3 regions of the Paenibacillus sp. RC334 genome follow, and region 1 is predicted to be linked to each of the others. Evidence: riboswitches for the same ligand, from Rfam matches in the RefSeq annotation. Region 1 holds a riboswitch; each other region holds the start of a gene.
The links. A riboswitch is a leader RNA that binds a small molecule or an ion and turns the genes downstream of it on or off. The one in region 1 is predicted to bind glycine.
Positions count from the first base shown of each region.

Region 2: it holds a riboswitch for glycine, as region 1 does, so the genes downstream of both, gcvT (glycine cleavage system aminomethyltransferase GcvT) here and QMK20_RS20120 (alanine/glycine:cation symporter family protein) in region 1, are expected to answer to the same signal.
Region 3: it holds a riboswitch for glycine, as region 1 does, so the genes downstream of both, sdaAB (L-serine ammonia-lyase, iron-sulfur-dependent subunit beta) here and QMK20_RS20120 (alanine/glycine:cation symporter family protein) in region 1, are expected to answer to the same signal.

Region 1 covers NZ_CP125370.1:4,386,285-4,394,269, forward strand. Annotated here, with positions in the region: gene QMK20_RS20115 (carbohydrate ABC transporter permease) at 1-519, shown strand, start outside; gene QMK20_RS20120 (alanine/glycine:cation symporter family protein) at 663-2,081, opposite strand; glycine riboswitch at 2,241-2,335, opposite strand; glycine riboswitch at 2,353-2,429, opposite strand; gene QMK20_RS20125 (glycoside hydrolase family 1 protein) at 2,621-4,078, opposite strand; gene QMK20_RS20130 (Gfo/Idh/MocA family protein) at 4,232-5,221, opposite strand; gene QMK20_RS20135 (oxidoreductase) at 5,252-6,292, opposite strand; partial or broken gene QMK20_RS20140 (LacI family DNA-binding transcriptional regulator) at 6,489-7,461, shown strand; gene licT (BglG family transcription antiterminator LicT) at 7,695-7,985, shown strand, end outside.
Region 2 covers NZ_CP125370.1:4,221,425-4,229,409, reverse strand. Annotated here, with positions in the region: gene gcvPB (aminomethyl-transferring glycine dehydrogenase subunit GcvPB) at 1-467, opposite strand, end outside; gene gcvPA (aminomethyl-transferring glycine dehydrogenase subunit GcvPA) at 464-1,819, opposite strand; gene gcvT (glycine cleavage system aminomethyltransferase GcvT) at 1,950-3,050, opposite strand; glycine riboswitch at 3,131-3,227, opposite strand; glycine riboswitch at 3,228-3,416, opposite strand; gene gcvH (glycine cleavage system protein GcvH) at 3,716-4,111, shown strand; gene QMK20_RS19360 (PTS mannitol transporter subunit IIBC) at 4,628-6,106, shown strand; partial or broken gene QMK20_RS19355 (BglG family transcription antiterminator) at 6,190-7,985, shown strand, end outside.
Region 3 covers NZ_CP125370.1:328,263-336,247, forward strand. Annotated here, with positions in the region: gene QMK20_RS01565 (Ig-like domain-containing protein) at 1-1,635, shown strand, start outside; gene sdaAA (L-serine ammonia-lyase, iron-sulfur-dependent, subunit alpha) at 1,738-2,637, opposite strand; gene sdaAB (L-serine ammonia-lyase, iron-sulfur-dependent subunit beta) at 2,627-3,316, opposite strand; glycine riboswitch at 3,526-3,639, opposite strand; gene QMK20_RS01580 (DUF6359 domain-containing protein) at 3,853-5,430, shown strand; gene QMK20_RS01585 (ABC transporter ATP-binding protein) at 5,755-6,786, shown strand; gene QMK20_RS01590 (ABC transporter ATP-binding protein) at 6,764-7,690, shown strand; partial or broken gene opp4B (oligopeptide ABC transporter permease) at 7,706-7,985, shown strand, end outside.

The DNA of each region.
Region 1 (7,985 bases):
AAAGCATTATTCATCATTCTGCTGGCTACGATGATGGTCCCTTCCCAACTGTCGCTTGTCCCCTCCTTTGTCATGATGGCCGCCTTTGGATGGGTGGGCACGTTCAAAGCTCTAATCATTCCGGGGATGGTGAATGCCTTCGGCATCTTCTGGATACGCCAATATGCAGAGGAATCCATTCCAAAGGAGTTGCTGGATGCAGGACGGATGGATGGATGCAGCTTTTTTCGGCTGTATTGGAATGTGGCGCTCCCGATTCTACGTCCTGCGTTCGCTTTTCTCGGCGCATTCACCTTCATAGGAGCATGGAATGATTATTTATGGCCGTTAATCATATTAACCGATGAGCGCAAATTTACGCTCCAGATTGCGTTGTCCCAATTAAACGGTATTTACAATACGGATTATGCGATGGTCATTGCTGGCACCCTGTTGGCTGTACTGCCGCTTATCATTTTATTTCTTTTCATTAGCCGCCAGTTTATTTCCGATCTTGCAGCTGGAGCAGTCAAAGATTAGATTTACTGAGTCAGCTTTATCCTGCTCTAAAACGCAAAAAGGGAGTGTCCTCCCAGCCTGTAATGGCTGAGGGACACTCCCTTTCGTTATCCTGGCAAATGATCTTGCAGAGTCAATATTCTTAAATCCGGATATATCGGACTTTACGAGCTGACTGTTTGTCCTTTTTCTTCTATTTCTATGGCTGCTCCTGCACTGGCACCTGCAAGTATTCCCTTTTTCTTGTCAGGATACAAGGAATCCATATAGGTACGGGTTTCTGCAACTACAATTCCCGACAAGCCGAGCAGTGCAATCAAGTTCGGGAAGGCCATCATGGCGTTAAAGATATCTGCCAGCAACCAGATCGCATCCAGCTTAATAAACGCGCCTCCGGCAACCAGCGCAATGAACAGATAACGGTACGGCTTAATCCATTTGACACCCAGCAAATATTCAACACAGCGTTCTCCATAGTAGTTCCAGCCAAGCATCGTGGTGAACGCGAACATAATCAGAATGATTGTGAGCAGTTCCGCACCAAGCGGGAATGCGCTGGAGAAAGCTTGCTGCGTCATCAAGCCCGCATCGGTAGGACCGCTCCATACGCCGCTAACCAGCAGCGTCAGCCCGGTCATCACGCAAATAATCATCGTATCTATAAACACACCTGTCATGGAAATCAACCCTTGCTCCGCAGGCCATTTGGTTTTGGCGGCTGCGGCTGCAATCGGTGCGCTTCCCAATCCGGCCTCATTGGCAAAAATCCCTCTGGCTACCCCGCTGCGCATCGCCAGCATAATCGTAGCTCCGGCAAATCCACCCGTCGCAGACGTCGTCGAAAACGCCGAATGCAGCACAAGCGCGAGTGCGGCAGGAATCTGATCGGCGAACCGAATCAGTACGATCATACAGATCAACACGTACAAGCCTGTTTTGAAGGGAACAACTTTGGTCGATACCTTGGCAATGCTCTTGAGCCCTCCAATAGTAACGAGTCCCGTAAGGGTAGCAATAATCAATGCCGTTACAATTGGTGGAACACCGAAGCTGTTTTCGGTTGAGGATACAATCGCTTTGACCTGAGGAAATGTTCCAATCCCGAACAGCGCTACCAGCATCCCGGAAAAAGCAAACAGCATCGCCAACGGTTTAAAGCGGCGTCCAAGCCCTTTTTCAATATAATACATAGGGCCGCCGGAAAATTGTCCATTCCGATCCTTCACCCGGTATTTTACTGCAAGTACACCTTCCGCATATTTCGTCGCCATCCCGAAAAAGGCTGCAACAACCATCCAGAACAGAGCACCCGGTCCGCCCAGTTTTATCGCTGTCGCGACGCCGACAATACTTCCTGTACCTACTGTAGCCGCCAGCGCCGTACTCAGGGCCGCAAAGCTGCTGACATCCCCACTACCTTCATTTGGGGCCTTTCCGATCAGCTTGATCGCCAGAGGCAGGCGGAAAACCTGCAACATTTTCAACCGTATGGTCAGCCACAGACCTGTTCCCATAACGAGAATGATCAGTGGGGCCCCCCATATCCAACTGCTAATCGTTTCTAACACATGTACCAAATTCATTTCAACCCGCTCCTCCTGCATATTAAAAAACAAAAAAGAGTCAAATCCGCTGATTCGACTCCTGGAGAGGTTAAAGGCACGAAAAAATACAACCATCTTGTGCAGGATTCAGCCACTAACAGCTCATAAAAAAGCCTAGGGCATCCCCTGTCACAGGTTATTCGCGTCTCTGTCCTTTTGCCTGAGAGTTTAAGCAGATGATATCTGCGGTGCACCTTCGGCGCCCAATTAAGGGTCTCTCCAGAGTTCTGTCCGTTTACGGTCCCGCTTGTTGCTGTAATCAGCCCAAGCACCTGAGAGTTTTGCCCCTTCGGTCGGAACTTACGTTCCATCTCCCGCAAACATCAACCAGACATATGAAATTGTTTTTTATTATACAGAAAACTTTCAGCTTTTTACAAGTGAAAAATTTGTGAAGTCGTTTGGTTATCTTAAGATGAGCCTATAAAATAAAGGCGGGCGCAGCCAGATTCATCCTCATGATGTTCTCTGCCGCACCCGCCCCCAGGCCATATTGGGTTATATTCAGTTAGCTTGGATTACAGTTCTTCGCCGTTGGTGGCAATTACATTTTTGTACCAGTCAAAAGAATCCTTCTTGGAGCGCTTCAGTGTTCCGTTACCGTCATCGTCCAGATCAACATAAATAAATCCGTAACGCTTGGACATTTCGGAAGTGGACATACTCACAAGGTCGATAGGTCCCCAGCTAGTGTAACCGATCAGATCCACACCGTCCGCAATCGCTTCCTTCATTTGAGCGATATGTTGGCGCAAATAATCAATGCGATACGTGTCGTGAATGGAGCCGTCTTCTTCCACCTTGTCATATGCACCCAAGCCGTTTTCCACGATGAACAGCGGCTTTTGATAACGGTCATATAATGTGTTCAGCGTAACACGCAGGCCGATCGGATCAATCTGCCAGCCCCAGTCAGAGGATTGCAAATATGGATTTTTCACGCCGCCAATCAGGTTCCCCGCTGCTTTCTCGCCTTCCGGACCTGCAGAGACAGTCAAGGTCATGTAATAGCTGAATGAGATGTAATCGACCGTGTTGTTTTTCAGAATTTCGGCATCGCCGGGTTCTGTGTGCAAAACAATATTATTTTCTTCAAAATAACGGTTCATATAATTTGAATATTCCCCACGGGCATGTACATCCGTAAAGAACAGATTCATCTGGTTTTCATGCTGACTTTTCAGCACGTCTTCCGGGTTACACGTATGTGCATAGCTTTCCATACGAGCCAGCATACATCCGATTTGAGAGCCAGGAATAATCTCATGGCCTCGTTTTGTCGCCAATGCGCTCGCCACAAACTGGTGATGCAGGGCTTGATAGATCGCTTGCTGCTTGTTATCTACACGATCAATGACCACACCGCCACCTGTGAACGGACTCATCGTCATCACATTGATCTCATTAAAAGTCAGCCAGTATTTCACTTTATCCTTATAACGTGTAAACACCGTTTCGGCATAATTTACGTAGTGCTGTATTACTTCGCGACCGAGCCAGCCATTATATTTCTGTGTCAGACCTAGCGGTGTTTCGTAATGGGACAATGTCACCAGTGGCTCTATCCCATACTTGCGCAGCTCGTCAAATACATTATCGTAAAATTGCAGTCCTGCTTCATTCGGCTCCGCATCATCACCATTCGGGAAAATCCGCGACCAGTTAATGGACATGCGGAATACCTTAAAGCCCATTTCCGCAAATAATGCGATATCTTCTTTGTAATGATGGAAAAAGTCCACACCTTCGCGCTTTGGAAAACGGGCATTTACCTTACCAGACAAAATGTCTTCGAGTCGCTCGGACGAAATCTCTATAGCATGATCGTTTGTGCGCTCTGCTTTGGGTACATAAGCAATCACGTCCGCACTGGACAATCCTTTTCCATCTACGTCAAAAGCGCCTTCCAATTGGTTAGCTGCGGTTGCCCCGCCCCACAGAAAGTTTTTCGGAAATCCTTTTAATATCTTAGTCATAGTATGAGAGCCTCTTTTCTTATTGGATATGTTAAACACTTGTGGAGTATTCCATAACGACCTGAATGGACCAGCCTTTGCCATCCTCATTGTAAGCAACTTCACATGGGTTGGCAGCTACTAGTACTTATAATACATCCCCTCCTTCTTTAGTTATTTTTGTCCATCTTCAAAATAAATGCCATTTTGATGGCGCAGTTCATTGCTGATCTTCTGAACCTCAATGCTCAATGACTTCAATTCTTCGTAGCGGTCTTTGTCCTTTTCGGCAATGATCCGATAAAATTCCTGAGCCTCGTAAAACATGAAATGATGAGTTTCAGGAGTACTTACAGTATCTGTTTCCTGAGTACGGACATCCAGAACCGATACGTCCGTGATACCAGAGACACCACTGGAGATCATAGTGGCCTGGTCCCCGTAAATTTCAACACGGTTGGTGGTTACAGCATTTTTGGCCAGTTGGATCACCAGTGTAAAATCGGGATACGACAGTAGGATCGGGCCGCCCAAATCCACGCCATTCTCATGCTTTTTGGCACGGTACAAGCCTGATGTAGGGGCTCCAAGCAAATCAATGGCAAAATACAGCGAATACACACCCAGATCCATTAATGCACCCCCGCCATAAGACAGAGAAAAGATATTAGGAGTATCTCCTGAAAGCAACTGATCATACCGGGAGGAAAATTGCATGGAGTACAAGGTGCCACCCTGGATATTGCCCACGCGCTTCAAGTTGTCCTTAAGGCGCAAAAAATTAGGCTCATGGATATGACGAACCGCTTCCAGCAGGTAGCAACCATTTCGGTCAGCCAACTCGTAAGCTTCTCGCAATTCCTGTTCTGTCAGGCTGATCGGTTTTTCGACAATCGCATGTTTGCCATGCTCCAAAAAAAGACGCGCTTGCAGCATGTGCAAGGAATTGGGCGTAGCAATATAAATGGCATCAATATCGGATTGAGCCATCTCTTCCAAACTGTCATACAGCGTAATGTTTTCAAGCTGACACCCGGCGGCAAAAGCTGCGCCTTTGTCCTTATTTCGAACAAAGAGTGCTGTAATTTCCCAGCCGCCAGCTTCCTTCACGGCTTTAACCCATTCTGTGCTGATCCATCCAGTTCCAATCATTCCGAGCTTCATATGGCGTAACTTCCTTTCTTGATGGCGAGCCTATCGCCGGAAATCAACGATTGACGGGGAAGGCTGCTTAAAGCCGCTTTCCAATATTTCGATTGTCAGCAAAATATCCTCGTCCTTAACCAGCTTGGGTGTTCCGTGCACAATGGACTCGTACAACGAGTCATACAATTGTCCATAATCTCCTATTGGCGTAGGAAGTGTTTCCTCGATAGCTTCACTACTTCCGGGCGGAACGTATTTAAGTTTGCCATAGGAAGCGGGATTATCCAGTCCGAAACCTTCCGCATCCGGGGTCTTGCCGGCTTTCAGCCAGGTTTCCTGCTGATCATCTCCCCATTTGACAAAGCTGCCCTTCGTGCCGTGAATAGTGAACTGCGGGTAAGGCAGGCACACCACAAGAGAAGTTTTTACAATCACTTTTTTGTCCGGGTAATATAATATAGTTTCATTGTAATCATCAGCGCCATGAGGAGTACGGATAGACTTGATGTCATATCCGACTTGCTCCGGTCTGCCAAATAAGGCGATGAGCCTGTCCAGCGTATGAACACCGAGTCCGTAGTACATTCCGTTAACAGGATTGCCGCCGGGCATACTGGCATTGGGACGGAAATAATCGTAATGGGATTCAATTTCGACGATGTCTCCCAGCTTTCCGGAATGGAGTGCTTCCTTGAACGCCAGATAATCGCTGTCAAACCTCCGGTTTTGATAAGGCATGATGATGAGATTATTTTCCTTGGCGAATTGGATCAGTTCTTGCGCTTGCTCAAGGTTTTCACAAAAAGGCTTTTCCACCAGCACATGCTTGCCATGGGATAGAGCCAATTTTGCATATTCATAATGCGTAGAGGAAGGCGTACATACAACGACGAGTGATATTTCCGGGTCGCCCAGAACGTCCGTAATTTGATCCGAGAACTGAATGTCGGGGTAGGCCGTTTCCATATCCTCCCTCACTTGGCGTGTGAACACTCTCGATACTTGAAAGGCGTCCCTGATCTGAACATAGGGCAGATGATATCTGGTTGTACTTTTGCCAAATCCTAAATATGCAATTTGAATCGTCATTTCGCAAATCCCCTCGTTTCCTAAAGGCTTAGCTTTACGATATCGCAAGTATTGCCAGAATAATACCACAACATGAGGAACGTTTTTTTGAAATGCATCGACAGATGCTATAAAATAGACGTAATGCCCTCATAAGCATCCTAAACGTTGTAACGCGTTTCATGTCAAATATTTTTCATATGTGAGGAGAAGCAGCATGTCGAATCTTGATCAAATTGCCAAACTGGCGGGCTTTTCCAAAGCTACGGTATCCAGAGTGTTAAACAAGTCCCCCCATGTGAGCCGGGAGACGAGAAGTAAGATTTTAAAAATCATGCAGGAGCTGGATTACGTTCCCAACCGGAACGCCATTTCCTTATCCAAGGGTCAGACCCTTCAAATTGGCATCATCACTTCAACCATTAATGAAATTGTTCTCGCATTTCTGAATAGCTTTGTAGAGGTGGCGGGCCAGTACGAATTTCAAACGATAATTTATACTTCGGGAGAAGACAAGAAGAAAGAGCTTCAGGCCTTCGAAGATCTGAAAAGAAAAAAGAATTGATGCGCTGGTCATCATTTCCTGTGTAAATGATACCGATTTGTTAAGCACTTATTGCAAGTATGGCCCGATCGTGTCGTGGCAACGAATGGATCATACCGATATTCGCTCCGTCGCCATGGACCAGTACGAAGGATACATGCTGGCGCTAAAACACTTGATACAAAAAGGCTATACTCGTATAGCCAATGCCTTTGGCCGCCCAAGCAGCATCAACACCCACAGCAGACAACGAGCCTATGCGTATATCATGGAGCAGCATAATCTTCCTGTATTGCAGCATTGGAATCAATCTTCCATCTATAACATCCGTGATGGTGAGCAGGTGGTGCGCGATTTGTTACAGTATCGGGACGAATTCCCACAGGCTATTCTGTGCTCCAACGATTATGTGGCGGTTGGTATTCTCTGCGAAGCACGCAGACAACTGCTGAGCGTGCCGGAAGATCTGGCGATCGTCGGGTTTGATAACACGGAGCTCTCGCATACGATGGGCATTACAACCGTTCAGAATCCAATCGAGGCTCAGGCGCAAAATGCCTTTTACATGCTTTCCCCTCAGCTCGTAGGTCGCCAAATGGAGCTGCAACCCCTGCAATACAGCCTCATTGAGCGCACGACTACATAGAGTAACGCTTAACTGAGGGGCTAGGCGAAAGGACCTGTGTTTATAATGTTTTTTGTCGAATAAGAATAAAATATGTTGAAATCGCTTTTTTTTGTGCTACAATAGCACTATATAAAGGATTGTGACCGGTGATGCGGGCAATGCCTGAGTTCAATTGAGTGCTATTGCTAACAATAGTGTTGAATTGTGCTTAGGCATTTTTTATTGGTAAAGGATGGGAGGGGGGAACTTCAATGATTATTGAGAAGGTGCTCAATAACAACGTCCTGTTGACTAAAAACGACAAAGGCAAAGAGGTCATCGTGATGGGAAGAGGCATTTCCTTCAAAAAGGTGGCTGGGGACCAAGTCGATGATGATAAAATAGATAAGATTTTCATGTTAAATGAAAACGAGTTCACGGCCAAGCTTACCGAGCTGCTAAACGATATTCCCGTATCTCATCTGGAGGTCGTGAATGAAATCGTAACCCATGCAACGGAAGTGCTGGATACGGAATTAAGCGATAATATTTATTTAACGCTG
Region 2 (7,985 bases), 160 kb from region 1:
GTGACGGCATCCATGCCGGTTAACGCGGCCAGATCGTTTTGAAGCGTATGGAGCAGCGCCATGGCCCCCTGGATGCTGTCCTCCGGCTGGTACGGATGGATTTTGGCGAAGCCTGCATAACGGGCGACATCCTCATTCACCTTGGGGTTGTATTTCATCGTACAGGAGCCGAGCGGATAAAATCCGTTGTCCACGCCAAAATTACGCCGTGACAGTGCAGTATAATGTCGAATAACGTCTACTTCGTATACCTCGGGCAATGCCGCAAGCTCGCTGCGCTGCGCATAATCCGGCAAAAGCTCTGCCACCGGACGCCGGGGAACATCGCATTCAGGCAGGGAATAGGCGATACGGCCCGGTCTGCTCAATTCAAAAATGAGCGCCTGCTCATGCTTTTTCATCTGATTCCGACTGGATTCGACTTCTGGATTCGGTGTACCCTGATCTTGTCCTGTAGTATGCGTCATAGCAATCCCCCCAAGGTATGCACGAATTGATCGATCTCTTCCTTTGTTCGTTGCTCTGTCACGGCAATCAGCAAGTGACCTGCATATTCCTCATAATCTCGCCCTAAATCGTAGCCGCCGATAAATCCGGCAGCAAGCAATCCGGCTTGCAGTTTATTCATATCGGTACCCTCAGGTAACCGCAGGGCAAACTCGTTAAAGGTGGGTGCAGTAAAGGAGGCAGTCACGCCCTTCAAGCCGAGTAGTTGCTCCAATGCGTAGCGGCTTTTGTGCAGGTTTAGCTCGGCTACTTCCGCGATGCCCTGTCTACCCATGACGGACAAATACACAGAGGCAGATAAAGCGAGCAGTGCCTGATTGGAGCATATGTTAGAGGTGGCCTTTTCCCGACGGATATGCTGCTCCCGTGCCTGCAAGGTCAGCACGAAGCCGCGTTTACCGTTGCGATCTGTGGTCTGGCCCACAATACGGCCGGGGATACGGCGCATATGCGCCTGAGAAACGGCAAAGTAACCACAGGTTGGGCCACCGAGGGAGGAGGAGATGCCAAGCGGCTGCGCGTCTCCTACGACAATATCCGCGTCCTGCTTGCCGGGCGCTTCCAGCAAGCCCAATGCCAGTGGATTGGCACTGACGACCATAAGACCCTTGTGCGCATGGATCAGGTCAGCCATCGGCTTCAGATTTTCCACGGCCCCGAAAAAATTAGGGCTTTGGACCAAAACTGCCGCCGTCTGCTCCGATATGGCCGCCGTTAATGCCTTCACGTCAGTTACACCATCTGCACAGTCGATCTCCACGACATCCAAATCCAGCCCGCGTGCATAGGCAGCCAACACCTGACGTGCCTCCGGATGGACGGTCCGCGATACGATAAGCTGCTTGCGGCGGGTGGCAGCGGCGGCCAATGAGCCCGCTTCTGCCAGCGCAGTCGCTCCATCATACATACTGGCATTGGCTACAGCCATGCCTGTTAATTCGCATATATACGATTGAAATTCGAAGATGGCTTGCAGCTCGCCCTGGCTTACCTCCGGTTGATAAGGAGTGTAGGCCGTATAAAATTCCGAGCGTGAAGTGATATGCTGGATGACGGATGGAATATGATGATCGTAAATCCCTGCGCCGAGAAAGCTGGCGTGCGTGTCAGTATTGGCATTTTGCCCGGCCAGTCCTGATAAGTGGCGGGTTAAGGCTCTTTCGTCTAACCGAGAAGACAGGAGCAGCTCCCCCTTATACCGGATCGCCTCGGGAATATCGCTGAATAAATCGTCGATGGACGATGCGCCGACCACGCGCAGCATTTCAGCTTGATCCTGCTCGGTCATGGGAAGATAGCGGTGTTGTTTCATTGGGTCTGGCTCCTTTCAACCAACAAGATCGTAAAAACGTAAAACGATTAACAAATGATTAATAAACGATTGCCCACTGGGCAGCGGTTAGTAACGGATCACGATAGTTATAGTAAGACGAGCGTTTAAATCAGCGTGGACGTTTATAAAAGGGCGCTGCTACCACCTCGGCGCGCAGGCGCTTGCCACGAATCTCGACCTCCAGCGGTGTGGATAGGGAACTGAAATGACTGTCCACCAGAGCCAAACCCAGATTACGCTTTAAGGTGGGCGACTGGGTTCCCGTTGTGACCTCGCCAATGTGCTGTCCTTCCGCAAAAACGGGATAATGGGCACGCGGGATGCCGCGGTCGAGCATTTCCAGTCCGATCAGCTTGCGGGGAATACCTTGTTCTTTCTGACGTTGCAGGGCCTCTCTCCCGATAAAATCTCCCTTATTCAGCTTGACGAAGAAGCCTAAACCAGCTTCCAGTGGCGAAATGGTAGCGGACAACTCCTGTCCGTACAGCGGTAGCCGTGCCTCGAAGCGCAGCGTATCCCTGGCTCCAAGTCCGGCGGGAACCAGACCATACGGCTCACCGATGCGAAGCAATCCGTCCCACACTGCCGGTGCATCCGCCGTGGGCACATAAAATTCAAAGCCGTCTTCCCCCGTGTATCCGGTGCGGGAGACGAGCGCTTTTGCCCCGAACAATTGCACATCCTCATTGAATCGGAAGGATGCCAGCTTCGTAATGTCCGTGTCTGTCACGGCTGCGGCAATACGCGCAGCTTCAGGTCCTTGCAATGCCAGCAGTGCTACCGCATCTGATACGTTTTCCAGATGAACGGATGCAGGAGCATGGCGAAGCAACCAATCCCAATCTTTGTCGATATTCGAGGCGTTCACAACGAGCATGTAACGCTCCGGCCCTTTGCGGTAAACAAGCAGGTCGTCTACTACACCTCCATCCGGGTAACACAGCAGCGAATATTGGGCCTGGCCCGGCTCCAATTGGCTGACATCGTTCGTCGTCACCTGTTGCAGAAATGCTTCGGCTTCCTGGCCCTCGACCAGGAATTCACCCATATGCGATACATCGAACAATCCCGCACGTTGTCGGACAGCCTCATGCTCCTTTTGAATGCCGCTGAACTGTACAGGCAGCTCCCAGCCGCCAAAATCAATGCAACGAACCCCCGGCAGCGTGCCGTAGGAGGAATACAGCGACGTTTTTCGCAAGTTAGTCATTTTTTCACTCCTATCCAGTGTGATCAGCTAAACAAAAAAGACAGGCTGAAAAAAACGTATGGACGGCAGTCCACACACTTTTCTTCAGCTCTGTCCTTGATACCTGAGAGTTACCCCGGTGTGTACCAGGTTTCCCCTTGGGTGATCCGCCTGTATGGCGAATGCTCTCCAGAGATGCGTCCGGCAGAGGTCCTTTTGCCTGAGAGATTCACCTGCGGTGCAGGTTTACTCCTTCGGCGCTGCCCTTGGATCAGCTATACGTCATCCGGCCCTGCCGGTAACAGCTTGATCCGACTCGCTTGCTACCTTGTTTTCACAGGCGGCAACAGCTATGCGAGTTTTGGCAGTCTCTCCCTCCACGTTCATCCGCGTTTACAGTTATCGGGTATTTCTAAAAGCACTTGTTATAACCCATTAATACGCAAATTTATTTGAAATGTCAACAAAAATGTCATCAACATCATTTTATAAAACATTTTATTCATAAATAAGGATATGTAAGCGTTTGTTATATCCTGCCGTATTTTTAGTTAGAACGATATATGGAGAAATGTGAAATATTTTTGTTAGTATTATTGACATGAGAGTTCTTGTTGTCATAATCTTAACCTGTCACAGACGGGTAGGCGAAACGATGTAATCCATATGGAAGCGAGGCGAGCAGGATGAGTGAAGTGAAGCAGCAATTTTGGTACACAGAGGAACATGAGTGGGTTCAGCGCACAGAGGATGGAACGGTACGAATCGGTATTACGGACTTTGCACAGCATCAGCTGGGGGATATCGTTTTTGTGGAGCTGCCTGGGGAGGGAGCAACGATTGAGCAGGGGGCAGAGATCGGTACTATTGAATCGGTAAAGACAGTATCCGACCTGTTCGCTCCGGTGACGGGAACGGTGTTGAAGGTGAATGAAGCGCTGGAAAGTACGCCTGAGCTGGTGAACGAGTCTCCCTATGAAAAAGGCTGGATGATCGAAGTGGAGATTGGAGGAGATGTAGAGGAATCATTAAGCAAGCTGCTGTCTGCGGATCAGTACGAGCAGTTGACTGCCAATGAGTAATAATGGGGCAAATTAGGTTGGATAACTGAATAAGAGTGGCGTTTGTCCACTCGGTTTTGTATAAAAATAGTCGCGATGATTGGGCATAGCGGCTATTTTTTGCTGTCTTTTTTGGCAAGCGTAATTACGTTCTTTTTCCCTTGTTTGGAGGATATTCCTTGTATAGAAATGGTATAGATGACGCATGGTTTCTCGACTAAATTCTAACGTTTCAGGCCACATTAAGAGGAATTATGCCTAATGATTTCGCGCCTGTTTATCTTAAATTTAAATGTTGTCATCAACGTTCATGACGAAAGTACGTTTTCATTTCGTTGATGAAGATAGCGTTGTCATTTAGTATGAATTTTAAGAAAAGGTAGTGATGCTTATTACCTGGGTATTTTGCAACAATCCCAAGAGCGATTTCAAATCAGCAATAGATAGATCGAAACGGTTTAGTTCGTTTATCTATTGTACTTTCGAGCGTTGGGAATCGAATGATGCAAAATACTGACCTATAAGGAGGATATGAATATGAGCACAGTGGACGCAAAGTCCAATTCAAACGGAGGCGCTCGCGTTGCCGTACAGCGTTTCGGTCGTTTTCTCAGCGGTATGGTTATGCCCAATATGGGGGCCTTTATCGCGTGGGGATTGATCACGGCACTTTTTATTCCGACCGGATGGTTCCCGAATGAGGGTTTTGCACAACTGGTTGATCCGATGAAAAATTATTTGCTGCCGCTGCTGATCGGTTATACGGGTGGCACAATGATTCACGGACAGCGCGGAGGTGTGATCGGGGCCATTATGACGATGGGTGTCATTGTCGGGGCGGACATTCCGATGTTCCTCGGCGCGATGGTAGCGGGTCCGCTGGCTGCATGGATATTGAAGAAATTCGACAAAGCGATTGACGGCAAAGTTAAATCAGGCTTTGAAATGCTGGTCAATAACTTCTCGGCAGGGATTATCGGGGCGATTTTAGCGCTGCTTGCTCATGTGGCAATCGGACCGTTTGTACAAATTATCAGTCAAGTGTTGTCAGCAGGGGTACAGTTCCTCGTGAACGCAGGGCTTTTGCCGCTCGTCAACCTCATTATTGAGCCCGGAAAAGTATTATTTCTAAACAACGCACTGAACCACGGAGTATTGAGTCCGATTGCGCTGGAGGAGGCTTCAAGAACAGGCAAATCCGTTTTGTTCATGCTTGAATCGAACCCTGGACCAGGGCTCGGTATTTTGCTGGCCTACTGCCTGTTTGGTAAAGGCCCTGCGAAGTCGTCGGCTCCTGGCGCGGTTATCATTCACTTTTTCGGCGGGATTCATGAAATTTATTTCCCTTATATTTTGATGAAGCCGATTCTGATTCTTGCTGCTATAGCAGGGGGTGTGGTGGGAACGTTCTGTTTCATGCTGACAGGTGCCGGACTGGTAGCAGCTCCTTCACCGGGTAGTATCATCGCTTATTTCCTGATGACGCCAAAAGGCGGATATTTGCCAATGCTGAGCGGTGTGATTGCTGCTGCGGTCGTATCGTTTGCTGTTGCTGCTGTGTTACTCAAGACAGGTAAGCAAAAAGAAGAGGGGCTTGAGGAAGCGGCATCCCGCATGAAGGATATGAAAACTCAAAGCAAGGCTGCAGGCGAAAATACCACTGTAACGGAAGATAACCGCGAAGCTGATCGGGCTGCGGAGATTGGTGAAGTTCAAACGGTCAAGGATAAATCAGATGTGAACAAGATCGTCTTTTCCTGTGATGCAGGTATGGGCTCAAGCGCTATGGGCGCCTCGATTTTACGCAAAAAAATGAAGCAGGCGGATGTGGATGTCACGGTAACGAACACGGCAATCAGTGAGATTCCGCAGGATGCGGATATTGTTATTACGCAAAAAACGTTGACGGACCGGGCTAAAACGGTGGCTCCAAATGCCGAGCATATTTCTATTGATAATTTCCTGAAGAGTCCTGAATACGAAGCGCTGGTGGAACGTCTGAAATCCGATTCTTAATCCCCTGTAGTAGTCAGGCCGCCTTGTATGCAGTTCGTGTGTTCTGCGGAAGGGATGAGCTTGGGAAGGAACGGTATGCGCTTATGAATATTACGAAACGACAACGTGACATCGTGGAATATCTTCTGGAGCAGTCCCAAGAGGTAACGGCCGGGGAAATTGCCACGAAGATTAATGTCAGCACAAGGACGGTTCACCGGGAACTCAGTGCAGTCGAGCATTGGTTAGCGGCTCATGAGGTAAAGCTGGAGAAAAAATCAGGGATTGGTATCTATGTGGATGCCGACCCGGCTCAGCTTGTATGTCTGCGGGAGCAATTGATGCATACGAAGTCGGACGAATATTCGGCTGAGGAAAGAAAGATCGTGGTTCTCTGTATGCTGCTGGATACACAGGAGCCGATCAAGCTGCTGGCGCTGGCTGCTGATTTGAAGGTCGCAGTAACTACTGTCAGTCATGATCTGGACGAATTGCAAGGCTGGATCGTGGAACGGGGACTCGTGCTTGTGCGCAGACGCGGGTACGGCGTCGAGATTACAGGCCGGGAGACGGACAAAAGACGGGCGATTTCCGAGCTGGCTCTAGAGTATTTGGATGAATCGGATCTGTTTTCCAGCCGGGAGGAGCTTCGTCCTGTGACACGTGTCGCTGACAAGTTGCTGGAGATGATTGGCAGAGAGAACCTGCTGACCGTGGAAAATGCCCTCTGGCAGCCCCATGAGAAATGGCTGAAAAACATGGTGGAAAGCAAATATATGGAGCTGTTGATTCAAATTTGCGTTTCGCTGGCACGTCTGCGGCTCGGATACGTTGTGGATCATCGTCTCTCGTATTCCAAAACAGATTCGGATGAGAATATCATGCTGCGCACAGCTATGGTGGAACGCATATGCACGGAATTGTCAGAGGCGCTGGATATTGATTTTCCAGAGCCGGAACGATCTTATTTCAGACTGCTATTCCGTGATGCCGAGGATCATTCAACCCGGCTGCTGCCGCTGGATGATCTCGTACTGCTGGAGTCGGTTCATGAGTTGATTCGTCGTGTAGAGGAAGAGACAGACACGCCATTGGCAGAGGATCGTGTTCTGCGTGAAGGACTGATTGCCCATATGGCTCCGGTACTCAAACGTTTGAAGGAAGGCAGATCCATCCGTAATCCCCTGCTCCAGCAAATCCGCAAGGATTACGGCAGCTTGTTCGACTCGGTGAAGAAGGCTGCGGCGGGCATGACAGAAATGGAAGTGCCGGATGAAGAGATCGGATTTCTCGTCATGCATTTCGGCGCTTCGCTGGAGCGGCTGCGACAATTGCGGCGGGAGGTGCGGGCCATCGTCGTCTGCACGAGCGGCATTGGATCATCCAGGCTGCTGGCAACAAGGCTCGCCAAGGAGCTGCCACAGATCAAAATCGTGGATAGGGCCTCATGGTACGAGGCGGCGCGGATTCCGAAAGAGGATTATGATCTGATCATTTCGACGGTGGAGCTACCGCTGGAACCGGATCGCTATCTCAAGATCAGCCCGCTGCTGACGCAGGAGGAGAGTGACCGTCTGCGACATTTTATCCAGCATATTACACTCAAGCATCCCAATGATCAGCAGCAGGAGCAGGCCGTCCAGCCCGGTCAGGGCATGGAGTGGCTCACGGGGCTGCGAAAAAGTCTCGAGGAAATTGTACACATTGTACAGCAATTTCAAGTGTATACGCTGGAAAATCAGGGGATGGATATGCGCGCTACCGTACAGGCTATCTGCATGCTGGAGGCGGGGCGGGGGGAACGTCACAGAGCCTTCTGGCATTGCTGCACAGCTCATGGAAAGAGAGCGCCAGGGTAGTCAGGTGATCCCTGATACCTCCATAGCTTTGTTTCATACGC
Region 3 (7,985 bases), 1.9 Mb from region 1:
GAGTCCGCCGAGTGGAGCTCCAGCAATGCAGCCGTGGCGGATGTACTGAAAGGCACGATTACGGGCTACAGCGCAGGTAAAGCGACGATTACCGGTAAATACGGTACGATGTCTGCTACCATTTCGGTGGATGTCGATCAAACGAATAAGCTGAAAGCCAGCGAATCCAATATTTTTCTCCGTTTGGATGAATCCAAAAAAGTACAGGTTTCTGCGGTGTACCCGGATGGAACGGTAACGGACGTCACGGATAAAGCTACATGGTCCACAAGCGATGAAAAAATTGCGACGGTGACCAAAGGAACGATTATGGCGATTGGAGCGGGTTCGGCTACGGTGACCGCGAAGTATGGCGATAAGACGGTTTCGATTAAGGCAGACGTGGAAACGTCCAGATATCTGGATTTGAGCGAGGACAAGTTGAGCCTGAATGCCAAGGAATCCAAGAAGCTCAAGCTAACCGCGACGTACGTAACAGGTACGGAAGAAGATATCACGGATAAGGCAGAATGGAAATCCAGCAATGAAGATATTGCTTTTGTCAGCAAGGGTGAAGTGACGGGCTATAAAACAGGTGAGGCAACGATCACTGCTTCTTATGGCGGCAAAACAGTCACAGCGACGGTATCTGTGAATGTGCCTGGTGACCTGTCCCTGTCCTCCAAAACAGCAACGATTGATATTGATGAGGATTATGTTGCTACTCTGACCGCTACGTATGCGGATGGTCGTAAGGAAGATGTGACACAGGATGCAGAATGGACTTCAAGCGCGGAAGATGTTGCTTCGGTGTCCAAAGGAACAATTACGGGTAAAGCAGCGGGTAAGGCGGCTGTTACCGCCACTTATAATGGCAAAAAGCTGACCATTAATGTACAAGTCGGTCTCGTAGACCGTTTGGAAACAGACACACGCGTGATTGCGCTTGGTGCCCAGGAAACGAAGCAGTTGAAAGTAACAGGCGTCAAGAGCAGCGGTACAAAAACAGATGTAACCAAGGATGCCACCTGGACTACCAGCAATGTGAAAGTGGTCGAGGTTAGCGAGGGCTTGATCAAAGCGAATGGCAGTGGTAAGGCTACTGTTACAGCTTCTTATGGCAAGCAAAGCATTACATTTACAGTAGAAGTGGATGTAGCGCAACAGATTGAGGCGGATGCTATCGCGTTATCGCTTAAATCAGGAGATCAAAAAACCATCGCAATTGTGGTCAAATCCAGTGATGGCAAAGAAAAGGACGTTACGGCCCAAGCCGAATGGAAAACGTTAAATTATAAGGTAGCTACAGTCAAAAAGGGCCAGGTTACCGCGGTAGGCTACGGTAAAACCAATATTCAAGCGAAGTTTGGCGGGAAATATATCACCGTACCTGTGGATGTCGATACGCTTAAATATTTGCAAACCGACGAAGTCTCGCTGAATTTGAAAGCAGGACAGGTAGCTAAGGTTACGGCTACAGCTACGTATAAGGATGAGTCGGAGAAGGATGTATCCAAGCCGGCAGTCTGGTCCTCGTCCCGAATTATTGTTGCCACGGTCAAAGACGGCAGCATTAAGGCACAGGGTAAAGGTAAAGCTGTGATTACCGTGAAATATGCAGGGAAAACGACGAAGGTACAGGTGAACGTACAGTAAAAAAAAGAGCAAGCATACGTCTAAGGACGACATGCTTGCTCTTTTTTTATAAGGCGACTGTTCTCTCCCCATGTGTTATTTGGGGTGGCAGTCGCCTGAAAGCTACGACTTATCCTTCTTGGCTGGTATGTTGCGCGTAAGCGACTCCGTCAGACGCTTGCCGGTCGGCGTTTGGGCCAGGCCGCCCTTGGCTGTCTCGCGGTGCTTGGACGGCATCGCGCTGCCGACTTCTAGCATCACGTCGATGACTTCGTCAGACGGGATGGCGCTGCGCACACCCGCCAGAGCCATATCCGCGGCGGCAAGCGCGGTCACGGCTCCCAGCCCGTTGCGCACGATGCACGGAATCTCCACGAGTCCGGCGACGGGGTCGCAAATCAGGCCGAGCGTGTTCTTGAGCGCGAGGCCCACTGCATGGATGGCCTGCTCTGGCGTACCGCCGCGCAGCTCGACCATGGCCCCTGCGGCCATCCCGATGGCTGAGCCAATCTCGGCCTGACAGCCTCCCTCCGCACCGGAGATGAAGGAATTGTTGGCGATGACGTAGCCAATCGCTCCAGCGGCGAACAGTCCGCGCACCATATGCTCGTCATCCCAGCCGAACCGCTCCTGCGCGCTGATGAACACACCGGGGATGACCCCGCATGAGCCTGCGGTGGGTGTGGCGACAATGCGACCCATGGACGCATTGACCTCTGACACGGAAAGGGCGTACGCCATGGCGAGTGCCGAGGCATCGCCGGAGCAGGTTTCCCCTGCACGCAAATATTCCGCCAGGCGTTTGCCGTCGCCGCCTGTCAATCCGCTGCGGGATACAGTGTCCTGTGTTTGTCCGCGATGAACGGCCTCCTTCATGACTTCATAATAATCAGCCATTTGGCGGAAGATTTCTTCCTCCGGTGTGTTCGTCTCTTGTACCTGTTCCTTGATCATCAGGCGACCAATCGTAGTGGATTCCTCGGCGCACAAGGCACCTAATTCATGCAGATGGCTAAACCGCATCGGATTCAGCTCCTTTTTTCAAGTTAATCATTTTGATTCCATACATATGAGGCAAAGCCCGCAGCTCGGCAATTAATTCAGCCGGAGCGGGGCTATCGGTTTCAATAGCAGTGAGCGCTTCGCCATCCCGGCCTTTGCGATCCACGTGCATATAGGCAATGTTAATGTCAGCCGCGCCCAGCGCTGAAGTCACCGCGCCCAATGTTCCGGGCTTATCCGAGTGAAGAAGCACCAGCGTAGGCAACTCTCCGGTTAGATTGACCCGGAATTCGTTGAGCTGTTGAACATGAATGTTTCCACCGCCGATGGAGGAGCCTAGCAGCGTGCGCTGATCTTCACCCTTCCATAGCTCGAAGCGGACCGTGTTCGGATGAGGGGCGGGCAGTCCGCTGACAGCGAACTCTACTTCCATCCCGGCCTGCTCTGCACATTGCTCAGCATCCGGAATCCGGTAGTCGTCTGTATCGTAATTCAGCAGTCCGGCAATGAGTGCCAGGTCTGTGCCGTGTCCCTTGTACGTATCGGCAAATGAGCCGTACAGCGTCATGCGGGCACGGTCAGGTTGCACACCGAGCCAGTGCCTGGCAACACGTGCGAGCCGCACCGCGCCAGCGGTATGTGAGCTGGAGGGTCCGGTCATAGCCGGACCGATAATGGAAAATACATCTTTGAAACGCATGGTGTGGCCCCCTGTATGTTTGAATATCATAGTATATGGTGCTGCCGCGCCTTTGCGCGGGTGTGACGGTTTCTAATGCTGACGCAGCATGTAAGCACAAAAAAGGACAGGATAAGGAAATTTCCCTTATCTCTGTCCTCGTTACCTGAGAGTTTCGTGCGGTGTATACCGCCTTACCCCTTGGGTGGCTTGCGCTCTCTCCAGAGTTGCGTCAGATGACGATACATGGACCTGAGAGATTATCCGCCAGCCGGGTGCTGACGTCTTGCTCCTTCGGTGCTGCCGGGATGTGATTCCCGGACAGGCTCTCCCGTCATCTTCATTCGCGTATACCGTTCAACAATTCCTCCTAAGCGTAATGTATGCCATGCCCGGTGTCAATCACAGGTTGGTATTTTACAGAATCAGGAATCTTCTCAATAAAAAAGATTAAATTTTACATAATTATGGATGAAATCAGGAAGGAATTAGAAGGTTGATAGCTAATCTGATAGAGGACAAGCTAATTTATGGAATAATGGGAGGGACATTTACGTATGGTAAAAGGTTTTCGGTTCACAGGTTCACGCTTGAAAGGAATGCTGCATCTGGCGGCAATCGTATCACTGCTGGTAGGACTCTTCGTTCCATTCGGCCAGGTCAAGGCAGAGGGCGCGTTGACGGTAGCGGAAGCGCTTCAGCGTCAAAGCAGCGGAGGTACGGTGACGGTAGAAGGCTACGTCGTCGGACATGCCACTGGATCGAAAACGGCTAATTTCTCTGCCCCATTTGCAAATGATTTTAACGTACTGATTGCGGATCAGGCGAGTGAACGCAATACATCTAATCTGTTAAATGTGCAACTGACATCCGCGTATAGAGGACCATTCGGGCTGTCAGGCCATCCTGAGCTGATCGGCAGCAAAATTCGCGTGACGGGTGCGCTGGGTGCCTATAACAATTTTGGTGGAGTGAAAAGCCCAAGCGCTCTGGAACTGGTAAGCGGAAGCGAGCCTGGGAACCCTGGCGAACCTGATCCTGGTACTACATTGCCGGATGGAAAAGGCAAAAAAGTGCTGTTCGATAATACGCACGCACAGACAGCCGGAGCGGCGGATTGGGTTATAGATGGAGCCTTTTCCGATTTTGCCAGCGGACTGCGTAATGCTGGTTTTACCGTGGACCCGTTGAACCGTTCCATTCCTTTTACCTATGGCGAGCAGGCTATAACGTACGACAAGCTGCGCCCATATGATGTGTTCATCATTGGTGAAGCCAATGTTGCCTTTAAGGCATCCGAGCAAGCTGCTCTGGTTCAATATGTGAAGAATGGAGGCAGTATTTTCTTCATTTCTGACCACTATAACGCAGACCGGAACAAAAACCGTTGGGATTCCTCCGAGGTTATGAACGGCTACCGCCGTGGAGCCTATTCCAATCCGGCCAAAGGGATGACTACAGAAGAAGCTGCATCACCAGCTATGCAGGGACTAACCAGTTCCGACTGGCTGGCAACGAACTTTGGCGTTCGTTTTCGCTACAATGCACTCGGTGACGTAAATGCCACGGATATCGTAGCGGCAGATCAATCCTTCGGCATTACGAAGGGTGTACGTTCGATTGCCATGCATGCTGGTTCTACATTGGCGATTATGGATCCGACCAAGGCTAAAGGAATCGCTTATATTCCTACAGGCACGAAAAAATGGGGCAATGCCGTGGACCAGGGTGTCTATAACGGCGGGGGCCGTGCTGAAGGGCCTTATGCTGCTGTAGCCAAGGTAGGTCAGGGCAAGGCAGCGTTTATCGGTGATTCTTCGCCAGTTGAGGATGCCACGCCGAAATATGTACGTGAGGAAAACGGACAGTCGAAGAAGACGTACGATGGTTTCAAGGAAGTCGACGATTCCACCTTCCTGGTACAAACCGTCCAATGGCTTGCATGGAAGCAGGACTATACGAAGCTGTCCGATGTGGCGGGTCTGACGCTGGACCAGCCAACACAGCTGCTGCCGTTCGAGGAGCCTGCGGCTTCTACAGAACCGCAGCCTGAGCCTTGGGCTGCTCCGGCAGCGGGCTACAAATGGTACGATCCAAGAACGTTCAAGTCCGGCTCCTATGGAGCGGCTTCGTAACCAGCGAAGAGAGTACAATTTGAGCTGGACCAGCCAGTCGCTTGATCCCTTTAAGGGGGTCAGGCGACTTTTTTTGTGCTGAAAATTAACCTGTGGTTGGTTATTTCATTACATTTTGTGCCAGAAAGGTCGCGCTACTGCTGAATCATTGGTTTTTTCAATGATCGTGATAGTCTATTCTTAATTGATATATCCATATACTGGTGATAGGATAAGTTCAAATTATTCCGACTAAATCGGTATGTAATGTTGATGAGAGGTTTAACATCAAGCGTGGCGCGCATAAGCAGGACAAGGCCATGGAGAACGGAGGAAGCATATACATTGAGTAGCGAGCCGGTGTTGGAGATCAAAGGGTTAACGGTATCTTTTCGCATTAAGGATGAATATTACCCCGCAGTCGACCATCTGGATCTGACGGTCAATCCCAATGAAGTGCTGGCTGTGGTCGGAGAGTCCGGCTGCGGCAAAAGCGCGCTGGCGCTTTCGATAGCACAACTGCACGATCTGGAGCGTACCCGCGTGGAGGGACAGATTCTTTTTAAAGGCACGGATCTGAATCGTCTCTCAACAGGGCAAATAAACAAAATCCGTGGAGCAGGCATCGGCATGATTTTTCAGGACCCGCTGACCGCGCTGAATCCGCTAATGAGCATTGGTAAGCAAATTGAGGAAAACCTTGATTATCATACGACCCTCTCTACGAAGCAGAAAAAGGTGCGTGTGCTGGAATTACTGGAGAGTGTGGATATTCCGAATCCCGTACGTGTATACGACCAGTATCCGCATGAGCTGTCAGGGGGGATGCGGCAGCGTGTGATGATCGCCATTGCCATCGCTTGTCGTCCTGCCCTCATTATTGCAGACGAGCCGACTACAGCGCTCGATGTAACCATTCAATCTCAAATTCTCGACTTGCTCAAGCAGCTTCAACAGGAGACTGGAAGCGGCATTATCCTGATTACGCACGATCTTGGCGTTGTGGCAGAGGTGGCGGACCGCGTGGTGGTCATGTATGCCGGAGAAATCGTGGAAAGCGCCAATGTTTTTGAATTGTTCCGACAGCCCCAGCATCCGTATACGCGCTCTTTGCTCGCATCCATGCCGGGATCACATACCAAGGGAGAACCGTTGCACGTCATCGGAGGAATCGTCCCTTCCTTGCAGGATATTCCCCGCAATAGCTGCCGCTTTGCTCCACGTATCCCCTGGATTCAGCATGAAACGCATGAGGATCATCCCCATTTAAGTGAGATTTCTCCCGGGCATTGGGTCCGCTGTACATGTTATCAGCATTTTCATTTTGAAGACGAGGCAAAGGGGGAAGCTGCTCATGGCACTGCTGGAGCTAAATGATCTGAGAGTCCATTATCCGGTGCGCGGTGGTTTCTTCCAGCGTGTGGTCGATCAGGTAAAAGCAGTGGATGGTGTGTCCATCAGCATTGAGGCGGGTCAGTCGTACGGGCTGGTTGGAGAATCCGGCTGCGGAAAAACGACTACAGGAAGGACGATCATCGGTCTAAATAAGCTGACGAGCGGGCAAGTTCTTTTTAACGGAGATGACCTAACGGCCTTAAGCCGTAACAACCTCCATCCGCTGCGGAGAGACATTCAGATGATCTTTCAGGACCCGTATTCCTCGCTCAATCCGCGTAAGCGTGTGCTGGATGTCATCGCCGAGCCGTTGCGGAATTTCGAAAAGCTGAGTAGTGAGGAGGAACGCCGAAAAGTTCAGACGCTGCTGGAAAAGGTCGGCTTGAACGCCGATGCGGCCTACAAATATCCGCATGAATTTTCCGGGGGACAGCGACAGCGGATCGGCATTGCACGTGCGCTCACGTTGAATCCAAAGCTGATCATTGCTGATGAGCCGGTATCAGCGCTGGATGTGTCCGTTCAGGCACAGGTGCTTAATTTTATGAAGGATGTGCAGCGGGAATTTAATTTGACGTATTTATTCATCAGCCACGACCTCGGTATTATCCGCCATATGTGCGACCAAATCGGGATTATGTACCAGGGGCGTCTGGTGGAACAGGGAAGCGAACAGGATATTTATGAGCATCCGCAGCATTTGTATACCCAGCGTCTTATTGCAACCATTCCGAATATAGATCCTGCCAAGCGGCTGGACAATGCTCAAAAAAGGCGAACGCTGTTGTCCTCCTACAAAACAGAGCTGCCCAAACATCTGGATGAGAACGGCAAGCCGTTTGCGCTAAAAGCGGTAAGCCCGTCCCATCAAGTCGCTTTACCATAAAGGGGGGGACAAAATATGTGGAAATTTATACTGCGTCGGCTGCTGATCATGATCCCTCAGCTGTTTGCTTTGAGCATACTTATCTTTTTTCTGGCGAAGGCCATGCCGGGGGATGCCCTGACAGGACTCATAACCTCGACACCCAATTTGAATCCGGCGGCGCTGGAGGAGCAACGGCAAAAATTAGGGCTGAATGATCCGGTGTGGGTACAATATGGCAACTGGCTTGCCCGATTGGCTTATGGGGATTTGGGAAAATCATATGTACATAAAATCGGCGTCACCGATCTGATCG